DNA from 3 places in the Priestia sp. RMT2NF4 genome. Region 2 is predicted to be linked to each of the others. Evidence: riboswitches for the same ligand, from Rfam matches in the RefSeq annotation. Region 2 holds a riboswitch; each other region holds the start of a gene.
What was found. Region 2 has a riboswitch for ZMP and ZTP ahead of ACMX9J_RS22565 (phosphoribosylaminoimidazolecarboxamide formyltransferase). Riboswitches for the same ligand answer to the same signal wherever they lie in the genome.
Positions count from the first base shown of each region.

Region 1: it holds a riboswitch for ZMP and ZTP, as region 2 does, so the genes downstream of both, ACMX9J_RS02950 (phosphoglycerate dehydrogenase) here and ACMX9J_RS22565 (phosphoribosylaminoimidazolecarboxamide formyltransferase) in region 2, are expected to answer to the same signal.
Region 3: it holds a riboswitch for ZMP and ZTP, as region 2 does, so the genes downstream of both, ACMX9J_RS14615 (APC family permease) here and ACMX9J_RS22565 (phosphoribosylaminoimidazolecarboxamide formyltransferase) in region 2, are expected to answer to the same signal.

Region 1 is NZ_JBLQZO010000001.1:592,659-595,942, reverse strand. It holds gene ACMX9J_RS02955 (hypothetical protein) at 192-653, opposite strand; gene ACMX9J_RS02950 (phosphoglycerate dehydrogenase) at 778-1,977, opposite strand; ZMP/ZTP riboswitch at 2,146-2,224, opposite strand; gene htpG (molecular chaperone HtpG) at 2,435-3,284, shown strand, end outside.
Region 2 is NZ_JBLQZO010000007.1:29,714-32,997, forward strand. It holds gene ACMX9J_RS22555 (HD domain-containing protein) at 1-489, shown strand, start outside; gene ACMX9J_RS22560 (YitT family protein) at 1,191-1,775, shown strand; ZMP/ZTP riboswitch at 2,011-2,089, shown strand; gene ACMX9J_RS22565 (phosphoribosylaminoimidazolecarboxamide formyltransferase) at 2,139-3,284, shown strand, end outside.
Region 3 is NZ_JBLQZO010000003.1:212,545-215,828, reverse strand. It holds gene ACMX9J_RS14615 (APC family permease) at 1-1,529, opposite strand, end outside; ZMP/ZTP riboswitch at 1,586-1,664, opposite strand; gene ACMX9J_RS14610 (cupin domain-containing protein) at 2,051-2,650, shown strand; gene ACMX9J_RS14605 (DUF3311 domain-containing protein) at 3,006-3,209, shown strand; gene ACMX9J_RS14600 (sodium:solute symporter family protein) at 3,209-3,284, shown strand, end outside.

The sequences.
Region 1 (3,284 bases), on a different contig from region 2:
ATATAAATGCAAAAAGATAGACCCGGTACTGAGTCTATCTTTTCCTATCGCTTTTACAAAAAAAATTTCCTCTTGGCCCTTTCCTTACTAATGCCCTCGTCGACTGCTGGCGTATAAACGGATTGTTTTTTGACTTTATATTCCGATGCTTTTTTAATCCGTCTACTATCCCTTCTTAAAGTAGTAATCACCTATTCTTTTGTAGTCATAAAATGAAGAATCCTTACCTTTTTTTCACAATACTCAATAATTTCATAACAGGTTGTGAGGATATCATGTCTAGACAGTTCTATTTCATCCAATACAAACTTTGAAAGCTGCTTTTGCAGAACCTCCAGCTTTTTGCTGTCTTCTTCATCGATCCACAGTCCTTCCGTAATACATACATCTGCTAGTTTGTTAATAGATTGAGCCGTCCAGTTTAAGCCGGCTGAAGAAACGGTTATTGTCAGTAAATCATTTTTTATAGCTAAAATAACCTGACACACATGGGTATAGGCATCAACTTTCTTTTGGATAAATGCTTTGCGAAGCTCTTGCTTGTATTGCTCTTTCGACACCGCTATAGCTACGACAGACGTAATGAAAGTTCCTGCCAGCGCGATGAGTGACCCTATCAAAATCCCTATCATTTCTCCTGACAAAACGTTCACCTCTTTAAAGGTATTTCTATATGCTATGGGAATGAAGGAAATGATATGAAGATAAGTACCATGTAAAAACAGCCCTAACTTAGAAAAGTTAGGGCTGAAACACTAAAATAGGATGATAACCAAATTAGATAATGCGACTTGTAATAATTCCTTCAATTTGACCAATTTTTTCTTCTAGCTCAGGCACAATCTCGTCACTTACTTGATTGTCAATATCGATCATTGTATACGCATATTCACCGCGGCTTCTGTTCACCATATCTGCGATGTTTAAATTGTAGTTTGAGAATACTTGCGTAAGTTGTCCTACCATATTCGGTACGTTGTGATGGAAAGCAGCTACGCGTTTTTTCCCAGTGTAAGGAAGAGATGCATTCGGGAAGTTCACTGAATTTTTAACGTTTCCTGTTTCTAAGAAATTTTTCACTTGACGTGCTGCCATTACCGCACAGTTTTCTTCTGATTCTTGAGTTGATGCCCCTAAATGAGGAATTGGCACAACATTTTTCATGTTCAAGACATTTTGATTTGGGAAATCTGTAATATATCGACCAACTTTTCCACTTTCAAGAGCAGCTTTCATATCTTCTTCGTTTACAAGCTCACCGCGTGAGAAGTTCAAAATATGAACATCTGGTTTCATGATGCTAAACGTCTCTTTATTGAAAACACCTTTTGTATCGTCCGTTAATGGAACGTGAACCGTAATATAGTCAGATGCTGCAAATAGTTCTTCTAGAGACATTGCACGCTGTACGTTGCGAGACAAATTCCAAGCTGTATTAACAGAAATGAATGGATCAAAACCAATTACGTCCATATCTAAATCAAGCGCGTCGTTTGCTACAAGAGCACCAATTGCACCTAAACCAATAACGCCTAATGTTTTACCTTTGATTTCTTTTCCAACAAACTGTTTTTTACCTGCTTCAACTAACTTAGGAATTTGATCACCTTGGCCGTCTAATCCTTTTGTCCATTCAACTCCAGCAAATAAGTTACGAGAAGAAGCCATAATTGTAGTTAAAACCATTTCTTTTACTGCGTTTGCATTAGCTCCTGGCGTATTAAATACAACGATACCTTGCTCCGTGCAAGCGTCCACCGGTATATTGTTAACCCCTGCTCCAGCTCGTGCAATAGCTTTTAAATTTTGGTCAAATGCCATGCTGTGCATGTTAAAGCTACGCACGACAATCGCATCTGGATTTTCGCTGTCGTTGTCAATTTGATAACCTTCTTGATTAAAAACATTTAGACCTTTTTGTGCAATGTTGTTTAATGTTTTGATTGTTTGTACTTTTTCTAATGTTAATGTGCTCATTTTGTACTCTCCTCTGATTATCATCGTAGTTTTACATGTTTTTACCTTTGGATAAAGGAACTTCATTTTTAATTTTTTTAAAAGTCTGGTTTTTTAGCCTACATGTCTGATAACTTCTATATCCTCTCCCCCTAAACAGAAAGAGGTAAGAGATATGTATTAATCCCTTACCTCTGCCCAGGCGAACGGCTACGTCACTATATGCTTCCTCACGGTTATCCGCGTTTCGCCAGTCACATATAGTCTTTGAAATTAAGTATATTCTAGCAAACTCTTTCAGAACGTTCAACCTTTTTTTAAAAGTTTGCTTTTTTCAGTCTAATTTTTAATCTCTTTGGTGAATCTCCTAATATATTGACAAATACCCTAATACATGTTAAATAAAAAGAGTGATTAGCACTCTATCTATTCAAGTGCTAATTATTTTGTAAGCCCTATTTGGAAAGGAGAACTTCTTATGTCAAAAAAAGAATTTAAAGCCGAATCAAAGCGATTATTAGAGATGATGATTAATTCCATCTATTCTCAAAAAGAAGTATTTTTGAGAGAACTTCTATCAAATTCAAGCGATGCAATTGATAAAATTTATTACAAAGCTTTAACAGACGACTCCTTGCGTTTTAACAAAGAAAGCTATTACATAAAAGTAACACCCGATAAAACTAACCGTACCTTAACCATTACGGATACTGGAATTGGCATGACGCAGGAAGAGCTTGAAAGCAGCTTGGGCACAATTGCGAGAAGCGGTTCTCTTGCATTTAAAAACGAAAATGAAACAAAGGATGGGCACACGATTATCGGCCAATTCGGCGTTGGGTTTTACGCAGCGTTTATGGTGGCAGATGTCGTAACCGTAATTAGTAAAGCGTTAGGCAGCGATGAAGCCTATAAATGGGAATCTACTGGTGCTGATGGTTATACAATCGAACCTTGCGAAAAAGAAACGGTCGGAACTCAAATTATTTTAAAAATTAAAGAAAATACAGAAGATGAAACGTATGATGAGTATCTAGAAGAGTATCGTTTAAAAGAAATCATTAAAAAGTATTCAGACTTTATCCGCTACCCGATTAAAATGGACATAACGGAAAAACGTCCTAAAGAAGGTTCTGATAACGAGCTAGAAGATTATACAGAAGAACAAGTTATCAACAGCATGGTACCGATCTGGAAGAAAAACAAAAATGAATTGACTTCAGAAGACTATGAGCAGTTTTATTCAGAAAAGCGCTACGGATTTGATAAACCGCTCACTCACCTTCATATTAATGTGGATGGAACGATTCGCTACAATGCCATTTTAT
Region 2 (3,284 bases):
TTAGACGAAGCTTGTAAATTTGTAGATGAACTAAAAGTGATTGATAGTAAGATTTGTTTAAAAACAGTAAAGGCAGCAGAATGGTGTGTTAAAGCTTATTATACAGAGGTAATTGACTTCTTTCTTCATCCATTAAATGTATATGGGTATGCCATACTAACGGATATATTAAAGATAGCAATGGCCAAGCAGATTATTCATATGGATGACTTATTATCGGATGATGAAACAGTTTGGAAAAAGGTAATTGACAGTAAAGACCATGAATTGCTACAAAAAATGAAAGGCATAGGTAAAAAGATGACAAATGATGAGGGAGATTATGACATACACCAAAAGAAAAAAGTTCGGATTATTGATCCTTTTGTGTTGGTAGGGAATGGCCGAATAAAGAAAGCTACAGAGCTCTCCACCAAAGTAAGAGAATTAAATGAGTATGCTCTAGAAAAGTCCTTAAAAGGAACATTCGTTAGAGTTCTTAATACTTAGTAAAGAGAAAAGCACCTTATTTAGTTAAATAAGGTGCTTTTCTTACATGTGTGGTTGATCATAGCTGCTTTTAATAGTTGATAAAAGTGAAATATATACATGTACATATCTAAAATATAGTATTAGGTGATAATTTGTCCAGTCAAAAGGTAAGCAAAATAAAAAGCCACCTCTGGTCGTCGATAGAGGTGGCTTTTTGAACATCATCATTATGGAATTTATCTTTTATATATTAACATTTATTTCTAAAAAAAGCCATATATAATGGGGTATTGCATATGTATAAGAAACCGCATACCTAATAAAAAAACCCTTATTTATAAAGGTTTTTTCGTTTGCTTGGTTCCTTAAAGAGGCTCTATGTTAACTACGGGTGTATATCTTATACAACTTAAAAAGTGAAAAACCTACTCGACAGTAGGTTTTTCTGCTCTATTGTAGTAAGGATTTTCGCAGATGCCTCACGGCGTCTTGAGTAGTTTGCTCAAATGATAAAAAAGTATTCAATTTAGGCAAGTTGCCTGATAAAGAATGAAAACATATAGTGTAGTTAGAATGCTTCCGGCTCTGAATCCATATTTTTTAAAGACTCCCTGATCTATAAAATTAAAAAGAGCTTAGAATAAATTATTCTAAGCTCTTTTCCGATAAAAAACATTCATGACAGCTAGCTAAAGCTTATACATATAGTAAAAGACAAATTGACTAAAAAGGTGATTATTATTATTCGGAAAATACCGGTTGTTCTAGTCGGAAGCTTATTGTTAAGTATAGGAATTAATGGATTTTTAGTTCCTCATTATTTGTTAGATGGAGGAACAATTGGGATTGCTCTCATCCTTCACTATTATTTTGAATTTCCTACAGGTGTGATGATTATTATTTTGGGTTTTCCATTATGCTGGTTTGCTTGGGTTTATGAAAGAACTTATTTTTATAATAGTTTTTATGGGTTAGTTATTTCTTCTTTATTAATTGATTGGTTAGAACCTATTAAAGACCAGTTTCAGCTTTCTGTTTTTCCTAGTGTGATTTTTGGAGGAATATGTATTGGAACGGGAGTTGGTCTTATGCTTCGATATGAGACAAGCACTGGAGGAACAGATTTACTAGCCCAACTTATATCAAAGGCCTTTTCTCTAAACATAGGAATGGTTATTTTAATTATCGATGGTTTTATCATAACAGCCGGTCTTCCTTTATTAGGACCTAAAACGTTTCTTTTTTCATGTTCCACAATTTTTATAGGTGGAATGACAACTTCGTTAATTACTAAAAAAGAATAATTTAGATTATAAAATGAGCATCTTCTATCCTCTATTTTTTCCTCTTCTTGATTTTTATAAATTTAAAGGTCTCTTATAACAACTCTGAGATTGACTAAAGGGTTCTCTTTTATGGTTGGTTCCTAGAGTACCTGTTATGTAAATTAGATTTGTATATGATATATAATTTAAAAAGAAAAATTTTGATAAAGGTATTGTTAAAATTACTTTTATTATGTAAAATTTTCTTATAAAACAGACTATGTGTTACTGGCGTAAACATGGAGGACCATGAGGAAGCACATAGATAACGGCCGTACGCCTGGGCAAAGTATTTGAACATGAGTTCAAATACTTTTTTTTATTTAGAAAGGAGATTTTTAAGTGAAAGAAATTTGTTTACGATATGGGATGAATCCAAATCAAAGTGAAGCTAAAGTTCAGAATGCTAAGAACAAGCCTATTAAAATCTTAAATGGAGAAGCGAGTTATATTAACTTTCTAGATGTATTAAACGCTTTTCAACTGGTCCGGGAGCTTCGACAGGCGACTGGTCAACCTGCAGCAGCTTCTTTTAAACATGTGAGTCCAGCAGGTGCAGCTGTGTACTCTCCACTAAATGAGACACTTACTGAATCCTATTTTGTTAAAGGCTTAGACCTGTCTCCTTTAGCGACTGCTTATGCAAGAGCGCGTGGGACAGATAGGATGTCTTCATTTGGAGATTGTGCTGCTTTTAGTGATGAAGTGGATATAACTGTAGCTACTCTCCTCAAAAAAGAGGTTTCTGATATGATTGTTGCACCACGCTACACTCAAGAAGCATTAGAGATTTTGAAACAGAAAAAGAAAGGAAAATATCTAATTTTAGAAATTGATCCAAACTATGTGCCTGATCCAATTGAAAAAAGAACGGTATTTGGCATTACTCTAGAACAACAAAGAAATGATGTACAGATTGAGAAAGAAGTTTTTAATCATATTGTTACGACTCAATGTGATATCCCTGATCATGCAAAGAGAGACCTTCTTGTTGCTCTTATTACATTAAAATATACACAATCAAACTCTGTTTGCTTCACATTAGATGGCCAAACAATTGGAATTGGTGCTGGACAACAGTCTCGTATTCATTGTACAAGGTTGGCAGCTGAAAAAGCTGATAACTGGTGGTTAAGACAGCATCCAAGGGCCCTTAACATGAAGTTCAAAGAAGGCATTTCTCGTGTAGAAGTGAATAATGCCATTGATGGATGGCTGAATGATGATATTACTGAGGTAGAAAATGAACAATGGAAACGGTGTTTTGAAGAGGTCCCTGCTAGGCTAAGTAAGAGTGAAAAACAAGAATGGCTAAAAGGATTAAAAGGCGTTTCCTATGCATCCGATGCTTTTCTACCTTTCCGTGATAATATAGATCGTGCAGCTCAAAGTGGCGTTAAATATGTGATTCAAACAGGAAATTCTTTACGAGATGAACAAGTTACACAGGCAGCAAATGAATATGGAATGATCATGGCACATTCAGGT
Region 3 (3,284 bases), on a different contig from region 2:
CTTTTAATTCCCCAGTAATAAAAGGCTAATGATACGCAAGCAATCACTAGCATATCCCATCCGAAAGGTAAAATATTTTTGCCTCCGAATTTTTCGCTTCCTATGTAGGAAATAAAAATCATGCACGCTAAATAGATAAGCATCCAAGCCCCGGTTAAAAATTCTTTTTTAAAGCCCACCCATTTATTTTTCGCTTGGTAATAAAAATAAACTGGCAGGCCAATTGCCATAATAAAAATCACTTCACCTGTAAGTGGCCACCTTGCCCAGTAAAGCGTCAAAGAAGCAAAAACGAAGCCGCATGGCGCAATAACTGATGCCCCTTTTAAATAAAATGGACGGTAAAAGTGTGAAGCCGTTTTTCTTAATGTTATAAGCGCTACAGGGCCCATAATATAAGAGATAAGCGTCGCTACTGAGATCACTTCTGCTAAGACACCCCATCCTCTAAATAAAAAGAGAAACAAAAAGCAGGCTGCTAAATTTAGCCACATAGCTGGGCGCGGGACATTGTAAAGTGGATGAAGAGTACCAAATATCTTTGGCAAATATCCATTTTGCTGCATCCCGTATAACATTCTAGAAGTCGTTGCCGTATATGTAGCACCTGTGCCGGAAGGAGAAACAAATGCATCTGCGTATAACACAATTGTTAGCCAGTTAATTCCAAGCGCAATCGCTAAATCAGCAAAAGGAGAATTAAAATTCAAATGATTCCATCCATCCGCAATTGATGACGGACTTACTGCTCCGATAAAAACAATTTGTAATATAATGTATACAATTCCAGCAATAAAAATTGAACCAATTACAGCTACCGGAATCGATTTATTAGGTGACTTTGCTTCTCCTGCCATATTTACAGGACTTTGAAACCCATTAAATGCAAACACGATACCTGATGTTGCCACTGCCGTTAAAACACTCGCCCATCCGTAAGGTGCTACCCCATGCTCACTTGAAAAGTTCCCGCTATGAAAACCAGCAAAAAATAAAGCCCCTGCCGTTAAACCAGGAATAATTAATTTAACAATCGTAATAAATGAGTTTGCTTTAGCAAAGAGATTTACCGTCCAATAGTTCACAAAAAAGTAAATGAATAATAACAGAGACGCAACTGCCAACCCCTTGGACGTTAAAATGCCATTGTCTACTAATTCATGAGTCCAGCGAGCCCATTTCCACGGCCAAGTACTCATATATTGCACAGATGCAATAGCCTCCACTGTTATCGTTGAAGCGATTGAAATCCAGTTAGCCCAAGCAGCCAAAAATCCAATAAATGATCCGTGTGAATACTGAGGATATTTAACCATCCCCCCTGCTTGCGGAAACATCGCGCCCAGTTCAGCGTACGATAGGGCAATGGTCAAAATAACTACCATTCCAATAACCCATGAAAAAATAGCCGCGGGTCCTGCAATTTGAGCTGCTTTCCATGCTCCAAACAGCCATCCTGAACCGATAATCGAACCTATGCCTGTCATGGTTAAAGCAAATGTTCCCATCTTCCTTTGCATATTGCTCATCCAAATCTACTCCTCTTCCCTAGGAAAATAAAAAAAACACTTGCGAAATTTTCTCAAGTGTTTGCCCAGGCGCGCGGCTTATACGCTATATGCTCCCCCATGGTCATCCATGTTGCGCCAGTCACATATAGGAATATATTTTTTATCAGTATATAACATTCATTACTATTACTCAATACACAAAAATGTTTACATTACTTTTACAAAAGTAATGAATTATTCGTAAAATTCCGAATAAATCTTCTTAAAATCTCTTCCTAATTACAAAAAACAACTAAAACTCTAACCTTGCTTATTATTTGATTCTTTTACTTCACGAGCATATCATCTTCTAAAAATTATATTAATATATATTATTCATTTACAAAATACGAATTAACATCTATATATCCATAGAATTCTTGCACTAGCCCCTTTACTTATATACAATATGAAGAAAAGATACTAAAGTAAACTGCCCACCACTTAGCTACGCTTGAAGTGGGAGACTTCTTTTGGGAAAACGTTAACACCTACATATCATGCACTTCGCAACGAATGAAGTACTTCGAGCAAACTTCTCTGTTTACGCAAGCAAAAAACAGGGAAAATTACGAAAAAAGATTGTTAGAGGGATGCTTATGAATTATGCAAATGTAAAAGTTCTTTATTTTGATGACGACGGAACCATTCCAAATCACCCTCGTCTTCCAGTTTTGTTGTATGAACACGTATTTATTAGTAAGAAAGAGAAAGTAGAGAGCATTTTTAATTCTCACAACTGGAAAAACAGCTGGGTAGGCGGCATATATGATTTTCACCATTACCACAGCAATTCTCATGAAGCACTAGGTGTAATTAGCGGATCTGCACGCTTAAAACTAGGTGGACATATGGGAGAAAATATCGTGGTGCATGCTGGGGATGTACTCGTACTCCCTGCAGGTACAGGACATATGCGTCTGCAGTCAACTGCTGATTTTAAAGTGGTTGGAGCTTATCCAGAGGGCATGGATTACAACTTACGAACAGGAAAACAAACGGATCGCCCTCACGTATTTGATGAAATTGCACAAGTACCTATTCCTACAACAGATCCTGTTTATGGCGACAAAGGACCATTGACAGAGTGGTGGAACTAGACAAGCACTTATTGTCTAGTTTTTTTATTTGCTCGTTTTTATAGCTTCCATAAATCTATATTTGAACATACAAATTCTTTTTCTTTAATGCAATAGCAATATACTTTATCTCATCGAGAAAACTACCTTTCTTCTTTTCCGTTCTTTTTTTGTTTCAAAGGCAACTGCGCTTAGGTTCTCCCCTGCTTTTTCTTCCCTAATCATTTCAAATATCTTCTTCTCATACCCTTTTTTTGTTTTTCTAAAAAAATTTTCGTAATTTATAACGAAATTTTCAAAAAACTTATTGCTTTACTATGTCAGACTTGCTATCATAGTGAACATTGTTAGATAAATTTTAGAGGAGGAGTAAAAATTGAACAGAAAATTCATAATATTTATTTTATTCATCATTCCGTTTATTGCTCAATTCGCTTTTTTACCTTTTGTAAATAACATTCATCCAATTATTTTTGGATTACCTATTTTGCATTTATGGTTATTTTTATGGGTCTTCTTAACGCCTGTGTGTACATTTATCATTTATCGTTTACAAAAATCTTGGGGGGACATTGAATAATGCAAGGAAATTTAACCGCACTTTTAATCACATCAGCAATTGTTCTTGTCGTTATCGCCATTGGCTTTATAGCAG